Regions from separate parts of the Kaistia algarum genome, predicted to be linked through region 2. Evidence: predicted binding sites of a transcription regulator. Region 2 holds the regulator's gene; the other holds the start of a gene.
What was found. The regulator LexA, encoded in region 2, represses DNA repair genes until DNA is damaged. The targets are predictions, from matches to a motif close to TGTTCNNNNTGTGTTCNG.
Positions count from the first base shown of each region.

Region 1 (7,750 bases), on a different contig from region 2:
GCCGCCGTCGACAGCACCACCTGCAGCCCGCCGGCGCCGATCATCAGCCGCCCGATCGAGCCGAGGCGGGCGAAGGAGAGCTCCAGGCCAATGGTGAACAGCAGGAAGAGGATGCCGAGATCGCCAAAGGCTTGAAGCCGGCTTACATCCTGGATGGTCGCATAGGCGAAGAGCGGCTCGAGCGGCACGAGATGCCCGAAGCCGCCCGGACCGACGATGATGCCGGCGATCAGGAAGCCGAGCACGATGCCGAGCTTGAAATACTGAAAAAGCGGAACAACGATCCCGGCCGCGACCAGGAACACCAGGAGCTGTCGGCCGTCGGCTAGATGTTCCATCCCCCCGTCGGTCGCTAGCTCGCCAGCGCCGCCTCGATCGCTTCCAGTGCTGCGCCTGCCTTCGAACCATCGGGGCCGCCCGCCTGCGCCATGTCGGCACGGCCGCCGCCACCCTTGCCGCCCAGCGCCTCGGCGCCGATGCGCACCAGATCCACCGCGCTGCGGGACGCTGTCAGATCCTCGCTGACGCCGACGACCAGCGCCGCCTTGCCATCTTCCGATACGCCAACAAAGGCGACGATGCCCGAGCCGACCGACTTCTTGGCCTCGTCGACCAAGCTCTTCAAATCCTTCGGCGCGATGCCCTCGACGACGCGGCCGAGATAGCGCAGCGAACCGATCTCGCGCACGCCGTCACCGGCCGCCGCGCCGCCACCGCCGAGCGCCAGCTTCTTCTTCGCTTCTGCGAGTTCACGCTCCAGCTTCCGCCGCTCCTCGACCAGCACGGCGACCCGCTCGGCCGCCTCATCGGGCCGAACCTTCAGCGCCGCGGCGACCGCCTTCAGCCGCCGGTCCTGCAATTCGAGATGCTCGCGCGCCGCCTTGCCCGTCAGCGCCTCGACACGGCGAACGCCCGCTGCGACCGCAGCCTCGCCGACCAGCGTCACCAGGCCGATCTCGCCGGTGCGCCCGACATGGGTGCCGCCGCACAGCTCGACCGAATAGGCCTTGCCGCCGCGCTCCCCCATCGAGACGACACGAACCTCATCACCATATTTCTCGCCGAACAACGCCATGGCGCCGGAGTGCATCGCCTCGTCGCGGTCCATCAGCCGCGTTACGACCGGCGCGTCCTGCAGCACGACCTCGTTGGCGATCTCCTCGACCTCGGCGAGTTCATTCGCGTCGATCGGCTTCGGATGCGAGAAATCGAACCGAAGGCGATCGGGCGCGACGAGCGAACCCTTCTGCGCCACATGGTCGCCAAGCACCTTGCGCAGCGCCGCGTGCAGCAGATGGGTTGCCGAATGATTGGCGCGGATCGCGCCTCGGCGGCTATGGTCGACCACCAGGCGGACGGCATCGCCAGTCTTCACCTCGCCCTTCACCACCACGCCAATATGAACGAAGAGGCCATCGGCACGCTTTTGCGTGTCGTCGACGCGCACCAGCGCGCCCGATTCGCTTTCGATCGTGCCGGCATCGCCGACCTGCCCGCCGGATTCGCCATAGAACGGCGTCTGGTTAAGGACGATCGAGACGCTCTCGCCCTCGCCGGCCGACGCAATCTCGGCGCCCTCGCGCACCAGCGCCAGCACCTTGCCTTCGGTGGCTTCCGCCGAATAGCCAAGGAACTCGCTCGCCCCAAGTCGGTCGCGCAGCTGGAACCAGATCGTCTCAGCAGCCGTATCGCCCGAGCCGGCCCAATTGGCGCGCGCCTCGGCCTTCTGCCGCTCCATCGCCACCTGGAAGGCTTGCGTATCGACGGCGATGCCCCGGGAGCGCAACGCATCCTGCGTCAGGTCGAGCGGGAAACCGTAGGTGTCATGGAGACGGAACGCCGTCTCGCCATCGAGCGTCGCGCCCGATCCCAGCGAGCCGGTCGCCTCGTCGAGCAGCGTCAGCCCGCGCGCCAGCGTGCGGCGGAAACGGATTTCCTCCAGCCGGAGCGTCTCGGTGATCAGCGCCTCGGCGCGCAGCAACTCCGGATAGGCGCGGCCCATCTCGCGGACCAGCGCCGGCACGAGCCGCCACATCAGCGGATCGGCAGCACCCAGAATATGCGCATGGCGCATGGCCCGGCGCATGATCCGGCGCAGCACATAGCCGCGGCCCTCATTGGAGGGCAGCACGCCATCGGCGATCAGGAAGGATGTAGCGCGCAGGTGATCGGCGATGATGCGGTGGCTGGCGCGCTGCGCGCCTTCCGCCGGAACGCCAGTCGCCTCGACCGAGGCGCGGATCAGCGCCTGGAACAGGTCGATGTCGTAATTGTCGTGAACGCCCTGCAACACGGCGGCGATGCGCTCGAGGCCCATGCCCGTATCGATCGACGGCTTCGGCAGCGGCACGCGGTTGCCCGGCCCGATCTGCTCATACTGCATGAAGACGAGATTCCAGATCTCGATGAAGCGATCGCCATCCTCACCCGGGCTGCCGGGCGGGCCGCCAGGGATGCCCTCGCCATGATCGAAGAAGATCTCCGAGCACGGGCCACAAGGACCCGTATCGCCCATCTGCCAGAAATTGTCGGATGTGGAAATCCGGATGATCTTGTCGTCGGAGAGGCCGGCGATCTTCTTCCACAGGCCGAAAGCCTCGTCATCCTCATGATAGACGGTGACGCAGAGCTTTTCCTTCGGCAGTCCAAATTCCTTCGTGACCAAAGTCCAGGCAAGCTCGATCGCCCGCTCCTTGAAATAGTCGCCGAAGGAGAAATTTCCCAGCATCTCGAAGAAGGTGTGATGGCGCGCGGTATAGCCGACATTGTCTAGGTCGTTGTGCTTGCCGCCGGCGCGAACGCATTTCTGCGAGGACGTCGCGCGCGGATAGGGCGCAGCCGATCGGCCGGTGAAATAGTCCTTGAACGGGACCATGCCGGCATTGGTGAACATCAGCGTCGGGTCGTTGCGCGGCACGAGCGAACTCGATGCGACGATCTCGTGACCATTCTTCGCATAGAAATCGAGATAGGCCGACCGGATGTCGTTGACGCTGCTCATGCAAGGGAACCCGCTTGAAACCACGAAAAGCGGCGCCGTCCGGGCGCCGCTGGAGGGAACGTGCCGCGTTTGTAGCGAGCGAGCGCCGTACTGTCCAGAAAACGCATGGCGGGATATCGCATCCCCCCGCCCGCGCCGCGATCAGCGGCTGCGGCCATCGAACGGCGTGACCGCGACGTTGGAGAGATCGACGTCGTCGAGGCAACGAATATTGACCGCGATCATCTCGTTGCCATCGGGCCCTACCGCCCGCGCAAACGACTCAATGCCGCAATCCCGGCAAAAGAGATGATGGATGACGTGCCGGTTGAACAGATAGTCGGCGAGGTTGTCCTCGCCGGCTACAAGCTCGAAATTCGCCGCGGGGACGAAGCCCAGCAGATGGCCGCGCTTCTGGCAGATCGAGCAATTGCAGCTGATTCCGGACGAAAAATCACCGCGCACTGCGAAACGCACCGCGCCGCAATGACACCCGCCTGTGACCGTCCCGAGCGACGATGCCGCCTGCGCTATCGACGACATCAGGCCTCCATCGCCTCGTCATCCTCCCCGGCGCCGCCATCCTTCGCCAATAGCGCTTCGGCGAGCAGACCGGCATTCTGGCGGATCGCGAGTTCGATCGTCCGGGCAATCTCTGGATTGTCGCGCATGAACGCCTTGGCGTTCTCGCGGCCCTGTCCGAGCCGCTGGCTGTCATAGGAGAACCAGGCGCCAGACTTCTCGACGATGCCGGCCTTGACGCCGAGATCGATCAATTCGCCGGTTTTGGAGACGCCCTCGCCATACATGATGTCGAATTCGACCTGCTTGAACGGCGGCGCCAGCTTGTTCTTCACCACCTTGACGCGGGTCTGGTTGCCGACAACCTCGTCGCGGTCCTTGATCGCGCCGATGCGGCGGATGTCGAGACGGACCGAGGCATAGAACTTGAGCGCATTGCCACCTGTCGTCGTCTCGGGATTGCCGAACATCACGCCGATCTTCATGCGGATCTGGTTGATGAAGATTACCATGGTATTCGACTTGGAGATCGACGCCGTGAGCTTGCGGAGTGCCTGGCTCATCAGCCGCGCCTGAAGGCCCGGCAGGCTGTCGCCCATCTCGCCCTCGATCTCGGCCTTCGGCGTCAGCGCCGCGACCGAATCGATGACGAGCACATCGATCGCGCCGGAGCGCACCAGCGTATCGGTGATCTCAAGCGCCTGCTCGCCGGTATCGGGCTGCGAAATCAGCAGATCGTCCAGATTGACGCCGAGCTTGCGCGCATAGACCGGATCGAGCGCATGCTCCGCATCGACGAAAGCACAGATACCTCCGCTCTTCTGCGCCTCGGCGATGGTGTGCAGCGCCAAGGTCGTCTTGCCCGAGGATTCCGGGCCATAAATCTCGACGATGCGCCCGCGCGGCAGGCCACCGATCCCAAGCGCGATGTCGAGGCCGAGCGAGCCAGTTGGCACCGTCCCGATCTCTACCACCTTGTCGCTCTTGCCGAGCCGCATGATCGAGCCCTTGCCGAACGCGCGCTCGATCTGACTGAGCGCCGCGTCCAGCGCCTTCGACTTGTCCATTGTGGCCCCTTCGACGAGACGGAGAGCAGTTTGGGACATCCCAGCTTCCTTATTTCATAGTCACCAGAGTCGATCAAACGCCGTTAATGTACACGCTTTGTTCCCATCAACAAGGTGGTGACAAGGATTTGTAGGAATTTGCGATTCCGGCTTGCGTTCCCGGTCCGTTCGTCGCCGCGTCGGCGACAAGGCAGCTCTCAGCTGGCCAGAAGCGGCGAAGCGGGAACGATGCGGTTGCGGCCGCGGGCTTTGGCTACTTAGAGCGCGCGATCGGCGGCGGTCAGCGTCGACTCGAACGAGTCCGCGTCTTCGTCCGCGACCGCGAGCCCGGCACTCACCGTGCAGCGGATCGTTTCACTATCGCCGGCGAATCGCGCCGCCTCGAAGCCATGGCGGACGAGTTCGGCGATCTGGACGGCGATGGGCTGTGGTGTCTCCGGCAGGACGAGAGCGAACTCCTCGCCACCGATTCGCGCCGCGCGGTCACCAGGACGGATCACGGTCGCAAGGGTCGCGGCAAAGCGGCGCAGGACCGCATCGCCGACCGCGTGGCCGTGCCGGTCATTGATCGATTTGAAGTGGTCGAGATCGAAAACGACGACCGTGGTGCCTACCGGAAGCGGCCTTTCGCCATAGGCCTCGAACAGAGCGCGTCGATTGAGAAGCCCGGTCAGTGAATCCGTCAGTGCGTCCTGGCGATGCCGTGCGGCGAGCCGCCACTGGTTAAGCGCCAGCGAAAGCGCACCGATTCCGGTCATGCCCACCAGCGCGACGATAAGACTCAGATCTTCTGCCCAGTTCGCCGGCGGTCCGGAAAGGATTGCCTTGCCATCCATCGCAATCACGGCAGCGCAGAGGAAGAAGCTCGCCGCCACGACTCCGTAGAGGATGGACACGCCGATCAGCGGGACCCTCGCCTCGCGACGACCGCGCCAATACTGCGCCGCGGTCGCGCAGAAGATGAGCCCGGCAGCGAAATTGGCAGTGAAGAACCCGATCCCATCGAGACCGAACGCCATGGGAATTGCGACGGAGAGGATCGATGGGATAGCGGCACGGGCGAAAGGCGCAATCGGGGAGCGGAAACAGACGAACTGGACGGCAGCGCCATAGAGGGTCGAAAAGCCGAGCAGAAGCAGAACCATCGAAGCGGTCGCCCCGACCACCGTCGGCCGATGGACATAGTAGCTATACGAGGCCACCTGACCGACAAGAAAGGCGAGGCCGATCGCCCAGGTCAGCATGAATCGCTCCGTGCGAACGAGCAACCAACCGCCCAGAATGGCGATGGCGAGCCCGGCTGCCGAGAATCCAACGGACAGAAGCAGAGAATTATAGTCGAGCGACATGGCCCCCCAACTGGAAGCTGAACCGGCGCCAGTGCAATATCGTCGCGTAACATAGAGCGGCACAGGCCGCCGCGCCACGGCGAAACCTCTCCTGGGTCAAAAGTCCGTTCACAACCGATAGCGGGACGGCAAGCCGCATGTCGCCGTCTTGATCACGACTTGCCGTCGGCGTGCTCAGGCGGCATGGTCCCGCCGCGGGCGGCCTCGCTTCGCGCTTTGAAAATCGCCTGCGGGAGAATGCCATGTCCCTCGACCAGACCCTGCTCTTTTCCGATGAAGTCCGCGCCGCCAAGGCCGAGGGCCGGCCGATCGTTGCGCTGGAAACCACGATCGTCACACATGGCATGCCCTATCCGGAAAATGTCGAGACGGCGCTGGCCGTCGAGCGGATCGTGCGCGCCGCCGGCGCCGTTCCCGCGACGATCGCGATCCTGGATGGCAAGATTCGCGTCGGCCTGACGGCCGAGGAGTTGAAGCACCTGGCCGGCCTCCAGAACGTCATGAAGCTCTCGCGCGCGGATCTCGCCTTCGCGCTGGCGACGGGGCGGCCGGGCGCGACGACGGTCGCCGCCACGATGATCGCCGCCCATCTGGCAGGAATCCGCATCTTCGCTACCGGCGGCATCGGCGGGGTGCATCGCGGCGCAGAGACGAGCTTCGATGTGTCCGCAGACCTGCACGAGTTGGCGCAAACGCCGGTCGCCGTCGTCTGTGCCGGCGCCAAGGCGTTGCTCGATATCCCCAAGACGCTTGAAGTTCTGGAGACGCTGGGCGTTCCGGTCGTCACCGCCGGTCAGGACGAGCTTCCGGCCTTCTGGTCGCGCCAGAGCGGCCTCCCCTCGCCGCTCCGTCTCGACGCGCCGGCCGAGATCGCGGGCTTCATTGCCAAGCGCGAAGAAATCGGCATGTCGGGCGGCGTACTCATCGCCAATCCGGTGCCGGCCGAGAACGAGATTCCGGCCGACGTCATGCGTGAGCATATCGAGACCGCGATCGCCGATGCCGAGCGTCAAGGCGTCCGAGCGAAGTCGGTGACGCCCTTCGTCCTGGGCCGCCTCCTGGAGCTGACCGCGGGCAAGAGCCTCGTCACCAATATCGCGCTGGTGAAGAACAATGCCCGGCTGGCCGCCGAGATCGCGGTGGCGCTGCGCTGAGAACCGGAAGGTTCAGCCGCGCCACGCAGAAACCAGATGGCCGATGCCGGCGCGATCCAGCGGTGACGCGCCGCCGACATAGCGCCGCCCGAGATCGGGGCCGGCAAGCATCTCGATCTCCGTGAAGCCCATCGCCCGCAGGCGCGCATTGAGCGCATCTGGCCTGAAGAACGAGAGAAACGGCTCGCCGAGGCTCGCCACCCTTCCGGCAAGCGTCTCGAACGCGAGGCGCTGCAGGCGGCTGAGCCCGCCGGGCGGCTCGGCATAATCGAAGACGACCTCGACCTCGCCCGGGCGCGCGGCGATCAGCCCCAGCGTCGACATCACCGCCTCCTCGCGGAGATAAGGCACGACGCCGAGCCAGGAGAAGAAAGCCGGCGCTGATGGTTCGAGGCCGGCGGCCGCCAGCTTCTCGTCGAGGCGATCGACGGAAAAATCGACCGGCACGAAGGTGACGCTGTCGGGAATCGCGATGCCGGTGGCCGCGAGACGCTGGCGCTTCCAGGCCTGCGTCGCCGGGTGGTCGACCTCATAGACGACGAGGCCTTCGGCCGCGAAAGGACTGCGATAGGCGAGCGTATCGAGCCCGGCCCCCAGCACGACGGCCGTGCGGACGCCGCGCTGCACGGCGAGCTTCAGCCGTTCCTCGGCATAGCGGCTGCGCGCCGCGAGGAAATA
Region 1 is NZ_JAPKNJ010000003.1:613,614-621,363, reverse strand. Features, by position in the region: gene OSH05_RS21160 (cation:proton antiporter domain-containing protein) at 1-338, opposite strand, end outside; gene alaS (alanine--tRNA ligase) at 353-3,001, opposite strand; gene OSH05_RS21150 (GFA family protein) at 3,143-3,523, opposite strand; gene recA (recombinase RecA) at 3,523-4,608, opposite strand; gene OSH05_RS21140 (GGDEF domain-containing protein) at 4,827-5,918, opposite strand; gene OSH05_RS21135 (pseudouridine-5'-phosphate glycosidase) at 6,161-7,072, shown strand; gene OSH05_RS21130 (class I SAM-dependent methyltransferase) at 7,085-7,750, opposite strand, start outside.
Region 1: recA (recombinase RecA) is a predicted target of LexA. The motif match lies at 4,657-4,674, and genes of this name have one in related genera.

Region 2 (7,750 bases):
TGAGATCTTTGTTGAGCTGCTCGATCTGCTGGTTCGTCGACTGTGCCGATGCCGGCGCCTGCCATGACAGCAAGCCGAGCACCCCGGCGGTCATGGCCACGCCGACAAGCCGATATTTCGATATCTGGCGGTCCGAAGTGAGTTTCATGGGTCCTCTCTCCCGTCTCCCGGTCATTCTGCTGTGACCGCCGCCGGCGTCGTTGCCACGGCCTCCGGCTTCTGGCCGCGCTCGTCGATCTTCCGCAATATCACGAAGAAGGACGGCACGAACAGGACCGCAAGACACGTCGACGCCAGCATGCCGCTGACCACGGCAATGCCGATTGAAATGCGCGAACTGGCACCGGCGCCGCTCGCGAAGACGAGCGGCAGCATGCCGAAGATAAAGGCGAAGGACGTCATCAGGATCGGGCGGAAGCGCAGCCGCGCCGCCTCCACCGCCGCGTCCAGGATCTCCATGCCTTCCATTCGCTTGTCGCGCGCATATTCGACGATCAGGATCGCGTTTTTCGCCGCAAGCGCAATCAAGAGGATGATGCCGATCTGCGTATAGAGATTATTGGCGAGCCCGAGAGCGGTCAGCGCGATGACCGTTCCAAGCAAGGCCAAAGGCACGGCGAGGATCACCGCGAAAGGCAGGATCCAGCTTTCATATTGGCCGGCGAGCACGAAATAGAGCAGCACGATTGCCAGGGCGAAGACGAAGTAGATCTGATTGCCGACGATCTTCTCCTGATAGGACATCGCCGTCCAGGCGGTGCCGTAGCCGGGCGGCAGCGTCTTCTCGGCGATTTGATCCATGATCGCCATCGCCTGCCCCGACGAGAAGCCCGGCGCCGGCCCGCCGGCAAGCGTCGCCGCGGGATAGAGATTGTAGAGCGTGATCAGCGGAGGGCCATCGACGGTCTTGAACGACACCAGCGAGCCCAGCGGCACCATGTCGCCCGATCGTGACTGCACCTTCAGATCCATCACATCCTGTGGACGGACGCGCCGCGCCGCCTCGGCCTGGACATAGACCTGGAAGACATTGTTGAACTTCGTGAACTGATTGACATAGGTCGAACCCATATAGGCCTCGATCGTATCGAACACCTGCCCGACGCTGACGCCGAGTGTCTCCGCCAGGATGCGGTTGATCTCCAGCTGGAATTGCGGGGTCGATGCGGTGAAGGTCGAGTTCACCCGCTGCAGCGCCGACTGGGAATCCGCGTTGGCGGACATCGCCTTGGCCACGCTCTCGAGCTGGTGGAAGTCGGACGTGCCGTTCTGGACCAGGATCTCCTGCGTGAAGCCGCCGGAATTGCCGATGCCCTGGATCGGCGGCGGCACCAGCACGAAGCCGACCGCGTCGGGCATCTGGTTCAGTGACTTGGTGATGTTCGCATAGATCGCACGAAGGCTCTCCGTCTTGCCGCGCAGCGACCAGTCCTTGAAGATCACATAGACCATGCCGGCATTGAACAGCGTGGCATTGTTGTCGAGCACCGACGAGCCGGAAATGCCGACGACATTCTCAACGCCTGGCGTCGCCAGCGCGGCCTTGCTGGCTTCGGCGACGACGCGGTCCGTTCGCTGCAGCGACGCGCCATCGGGAAGCTGGACGCTGATCACCACATAGCCCTGGTCCTCGATCGGCAGAAACGCCGTCGGGATGCGCGACATGCCCCAGAAGGCGACGCCGATCAGCACCAGTGCGGCCAGCACCATCAGATGGCTGTGGTGGACCATGCGGCTGATAAGGCCCGCATAACGCCGCTCCGACGCATCATAGATGCGGTTGAAGCCGCGAAAGAAGAAGTTGCGCTTCTCCGGCGGCGTCGGGGGACGCAGCCAGAGCGCGCACTGCGTCGGCTTCAGCGTCATGGCGTTGATCGCCGAGATGAAGGCCGTGGCGGCGATGACGAGCGCGAATTGCTGGTACATCTGCCCGGTCAGGCCGGGAAGCGTCGCCGAAGGCAGAAACACGGCCATTAGCACGAGCGTGATGCCGATGATCGGACCAAATAATTCGTCCATCGTCTTGATGGCAGCCTCTCGGCCGGAGAGTCCGTTCTCCATATGGCGCGAGACGCCCTCGACAATGACGATCGCGTCGTCGACCACGATGCCGATCGCGAGGATGATCGCGAACAGTGTCGTCGTATTGACGGTGAAGCCCAGCGCAGCCATGGCGGCGAAGGCGCCGATGATCGTCACCGGCACGGTAGTGGCCGGGACCAGCATGGCGCGCCAGTCCTGCAGGAACAGCAGGATGACGATGAGCACGAGGATCGCCGCCTCGATCAGCGTCTTGTAGACCTCGTCGATCGAGGCGACGACGAACTTGGTCGTATCGAACGGGATCTCGTATTTCAGCCCAGGCGGAAACGCCTTCGCGAGTTGTTCCATCTTCGCCGAAACGGCCTTGGCGACATCGAGCGCGTTGGCGTCGGGAAGTTGGAATATGCCGATGGCGGCCGTCGGCTTGACGTTGTAGGTCGCGGTCTGGCTGTAGCTCTGCGAGCCCAGCTCGACCCGGCCGATGTCCCGCACGCGGACGATCTGACCGCCATTGTCGTTGTTGACCTTGATGATGATGTTTTCGAATTCGCCCGGATCGCTGAAGCGGCCGTTGACGTTGATCGTGTACTGGTAATTGAGCCCGTCCGGCGCCGGGGGCATACCGGTCATGCCAGCGGTGACTTCCTGGCTCTGGTCCTGGATCGCGCGGATCACGTCGCTCGGCACCAGACCAAAGGCCTGCATCTTGTCTGGATCCATCCAGATGCGCATGGCATAGGGGCCGGCTCCCATGACGGCCACATTGCCGACGCCGGGCAGGCGCGCCAGCTCGTTCTGGATGTTGATCACGCCATAGTTCGACAGGAACAGCCCGTCATAGCGATTGTCCGGCGAGAACAGCGTCACGAACTGCAGGACGGCGGTCGATTTCTTCTGGACGTTGACGCCCTGCACTTGCACCGATTGCGGCAGCGACGCCATCGCGATCGAGACTCGGTTCTGCACTAGAACCTGCGCGAAGTTCGGATCAGTCCCGATGTCGAAGGTGACGATCAGATTGTAGGTGCCGTCGCTGGCGCTGGTCGACTGCATGTAGATCATGCCCTGGACGCCGTTGACCTGCTGCTCGATGGGCAGGGCGACGGTGTCCATCACCGTCCTCGCGGAGGCGCCGGGGAACGAGGTGCTGACGGCGACTGTCGGCGGGACGACGTTCGGATATTGCGCGATCGGCAGCCGAAACAGGGCCACGGCACCGAGCAGGACGATGACCAGCGCGAGGACGTTGGAGAGGACCGGCCGCTCGATGAAGAACTTTGAGAACATGAAACCCGCCTGCGCTTGAAGGTCGTCGACCGGAGAGGCTCGATATGCGTCCTACGGATTGGGTGGCGGGGCTGCGTTTGTGGTCGCGGTGTTGGTGCTCATCGCGCCGTCCTGCGGATCGACCTTGCTGCCGGGAACGGCCCGCTGGTTGCCGCCGACGATCACCTTATCGTCGGCTGCGAGGCCCGACGTAACGACGCGAAGCTGGCCTTCTAGCTGGCCAGGCTCGACGACCTTCTGGTCGACCGTGTTGTCCTTGCCGAGGACCAGGACATAGCTGCCGACCTGGCTGGTCGAGATCGCCGTATCGTCGACCAGAAGCGCATTCTTCTGCGTCTGCAAGGGCACCCGCACCCGGGCGAAGAGGCCCGGCAGCATCGCGTAGTCCTTGTTGTCGAAGACGCCGCGAACCGACAGCGTGCCGGTGTTCTGGTCGAGCGTCGGGGCGATGTAGTCGATGACGCCCTTGTGCGGATAGCCGGTCTCGGTGGCCAACCCGATCTCGACCGGAATGTCATGGATGTCGCGCAACGTCTTGCCGCGCTTGGTCAATTGCTCCTTGATCAGAAGCACCTGGCGTTCATTGACGGTGAAATAGACATAGATCGGGTCCATCTGGACGATCGTCGCAAGCTTGGTCGGACCGCTATATCCGACCAGCGCGCCGACATCCTGGAGATGGTTGGAGACGATGCCGTCGAACGGCGCCTTGACCTCGGTGTAGCCGAGATTGATCGTCGCGACCTCGGCATCGGCCTGCGCCTGCTGCGTCGCGGCGATCGCCTGATCGAGCTGGGCCTTGGCGTCGTCGGCCTTGGCGACGGATGCGACCTGCTGCTGCACCAGCGTCGACTGGCGATTATATTCGAGTTGCTTGTTTTCCTGCGCCGCCTGGGCCGAGGCGACCGCCGCATTCGCCTGGTCGAGCTGAGCCTGATAGGTGTCGCGCTGTATGCCGAACAGCGTGGTACCAGCTTTCACAGTCTGGCCATCGACATAGTTGATCGATGTCAGGAAGCCCTGGACGCGCGCCGAGAGATCGACCTGGTTGATCGCCGTCGTATTGCCGGTGAGCTCCATATAGAGCGTCGCATCCTGCTGAAGCGGCGGAGCGACGGTCACCTTCGGCGGCGGCGGCGGCACATATTCATTCTTGTCGTTGCAGCTTGCGAGCGACAGAGCGGCCAGACCCGCCACGACCAGCGGGAGCCCGCCTGCCGGCTTCCGCCATTGTCCAATCTTGACCATCTGTCCCCTCAGCCTCGATTGCCCGACGCACGCATCCCTCAGCTCCGCCTGCTGCCGGCAGAGCCAGAATCTCGTTCCGATCCTGCCTCAGGCTCCGGCGCGACGCCATAGCGGGACGATCTAGTCCGGCGATTATTAAGGAGGTGTGGCATGCGGGCGATCCCTGGTCCGATTCCTGTCAATCCACGAAGATCGCGCCGCCAGCTTGCGGAACACATATAGAACATGTACTTTGTTCGCGGTTTGTACTTGATGATTCTTCGCCGAATCGCAGACCGTTCCGTATCCGGCAATTCGTGGCGTGGACCGACCAATGCTGACTCGCAAGCAGTATGAGCTCCTGATGTTCATCCATGAACGGTTGAAGGAGACGGGCGTGCCGCCTTCCTTCGACGAGATGAAGGATGCGCTGGACCTTCGGTCCAAGTCCGGCATCCATCGCCTGATCAAAGCGCTGGAGGAACGTGGCTTCATCCGCCGCCTGCCCAACCGGGCCCGCGCGCTCGATGTGGTCCGTCTGCCGGAGGCGATGGCGCCGACCATGCAGCGGCCCAAGCGAGCCGGCTTCTCGCCGAGCGTCATCGAAGGCAGCCTCGGCAAGATGCGGCAGACCGACAGCGACGTGCCGGAGCCAGTGATCGTTCCCGTTATGGGCCGCATCGCCGCCGGTGTGCCGATTTCGGCGATCCAGACACAGAGCCATTCGATCACCGTGCCGCCGGAAATGCTGGGTGGGGGCGAGCATTTCGCGCTGGAGGTTCGCGGTGATTCGATGATCGAAGCCGGCATCCTCGACGGCGACACGGTATTGATCCGCAAGACCGACGCGGCCGATTCGGGCGACATCGTCGTGGCTCTTGTCGACGAGGAGGAGGCGACGCTGAAGCGGCTGCGCCGACGTGGCGCCTCGATCGCGCTGGAAGCCGCCAATCCGGCTTATGAGACGCGCATATTCGGGCCGGACCGGATCCGCATCCAGGGTCGGCTGGTCGGCCTCCTGCGTCGCTACTGAGCCCCTGCCCCGCCGGTTTCGGGTTCGTCGTCGCCGTCATAGGGCGGCATCCACGGACGGCGGACACGCGGGAAGGCCGTCGTGACGAGAAATTCGGCGTCGAGCGGCGCCGGGCCCGCTCTTGGCTGCGGGCTTCCAGGTTCGGGTGCCGGAACGTCCTCGTCGTCGAGCGTATGGCGGACTGCGGAATCGTATTCCGTCGCCGCGGCGATGACCTTGTCGGCGGATGGCGGATCAGCGATGTTTCGGGTAGCGACAGGCCTCAGATCGAGCGCGATCGACCCGGATTGAGCGAGACGATCGCGGTCGATCGTTGCGACCTCGGCGGCGCAGCCCGTCGGTGCGGCGATGGGCGTTACGATGAGTACGGGGCTCCGGCAATCATCGGCAAACGCATCGCGCTCCAGCGCCAGTGCGACGAGCCGGCCATCCGGCATAGGCGCCACACATCCCGAGGCATCGCAGCGCGTCGCGGCCATGAGCGCCGGGTCCTTCGCCTCGCGACTGTCGCCATCGGCTCTCAGCCATATGCCGGCGATAAAAGGGTCGATCTTTCGCGCCAGGATCTGGTAGCTGCCATTGCCCGTGCGGATTGCGACCTGCCGCCCATCCGGAGCGATGATGATGTCCGACCGATGCGGATAGAGCGCCAGCGCGCCGCCGACCAGCATCGGCACCAGCCCGGCCAGGCGCCAGCGCTCCCGCATCAGCGCCAACCACAGGAAACCTGCCATGAAGACGAGCAGCGACGCCGCGGAAGGCATAGCCGCCGAGCCGGTCCCCTCCGACCAGTCGCTCACCGTCCGCGCCACGTCGGACATGCCGTCGATGCCGACGCCCATCACCCATAGAAACGGGGCCTCGAACCCGAACGGCATGGCGAGCACCGCGAGCAGCGCTAGCGGCATGACCAGGAAATCGACCAGCGGCATCGCCGCGACATTGGCGAGGATTGAGAGCGGCGCCATGCGCTGGAAGTGATAGAGCGCGAAGGGCGTGGTGCCGAGCCCGCCGAGCAGCGACGTTAGCGCCAATCCGCCGATAAGCAGCCCGAACCAGCGCAGCACCGAGCCGAAGCGCGAGTGCGAAACCGGTCGAAGCCCGCGCGGCCGCCGCGACAGCGCCTCGAAGCCGGCGACAAGCGCGATCGTCGCGGCGAAAGACATCTGGAATCCGGCCACCAGCAGGCTTTCGGGGCTGAGCGCCAGCACCACGAAGGCGCCGATCGCGACATTGCGCATGGAGATCGCCCGCCGGTCGACGAGGATCGCGAGGAAGACGACGCCGGTCATGATGAAGGAGCGCTGCGCCGCCACATCGAGGCCGGAAATCAGCAGATAGAAGAAGGTCACGCCGAGCGCGGCGAGAGCGGCCCATTTTTTGATCGGCCGGCGGAGCGCCAGCCCCGGAGAGAGCGCCAGTGCCGCCCGGACCGCCCAGAACACAAAGCCGGCGACGAGCACCATGTGGAGCCCGGACACGGACAGGACATGAGCCAGGCCCGATTGGCGCAGCGCATCTTCGCCTTCCTCGCTGATGCCGCCCGCATCGCCGATGACGAGCGCCGTGGCGATGCGGGCCGTATCGCCGGAAAGCGAGGCCCCAATGCGCGTGCGGATTGCCTCCCGCAGGGCCTCGAGCGGCATGGTCAGGCGGATCGAGAGGGGCGGTTCGCCAAGCTCGGCCGGGTTGACGCGGCCATAGGCGAAGCCCGTGCCGCCGATCCCGCCATAATAGGCCGGCAGGCCGAAATCATAGCCGCCGGGCATGGCTGGCCCGGAAGGCGGGCGCAACCGAGCCAGCAGCGTGACGCCCTCGCCAACGGCCGGCGCGCTGCCGCGCACCGTGGTGGTAACGCGCTCCGGCAGTGCAGCCAGTCCCCTGGCATCGAAGGAGACGACGCGAATCGTCAGGCGAAAGCCGCCGCGCCGCGCCTCCCGCGCCTCGACGAAGCCGGTGAGTGTGCCCGTCATCTGCCGTTCCAGCCGCGGCGCGGCCACATGATCGGTGCGAAGCTTGATCGTCGTCGCACCGGCCACTGCCATCGCGGCGACGAGCATCAGCCGAAAGAGCCCGGCTCGGCCGTGCCGCAGTTTCCAAGCAGCGACAGCCAGCGCGAGCGTCAGGATGGCGAGCGCAATACCGGAGGGCTCGGACGGC
Region 2 is NZ_JAPKNJ010000002.1:58,759-66,508, reverse strand. Features, by position in the region: gene OSH05_RS13655 (hypothetical protein) at 1-148, opposite strand, end outside; gene OSH05_RS13650 (efflux RND transporter permease subunit) at 172-3,330, opposite strand; gene OSH05_RS13645 (efflux RND transporter periplasmic adaptor subunit) at 3,382-4,578, opposite strand; gene lexA (transcriptional repressor LexA) at 4,892-5,590, shown strand; gene OSH05_RS13635 (ComEC/Rec2 family competence protein) at 5,584-7,750, opposite strand, start outside.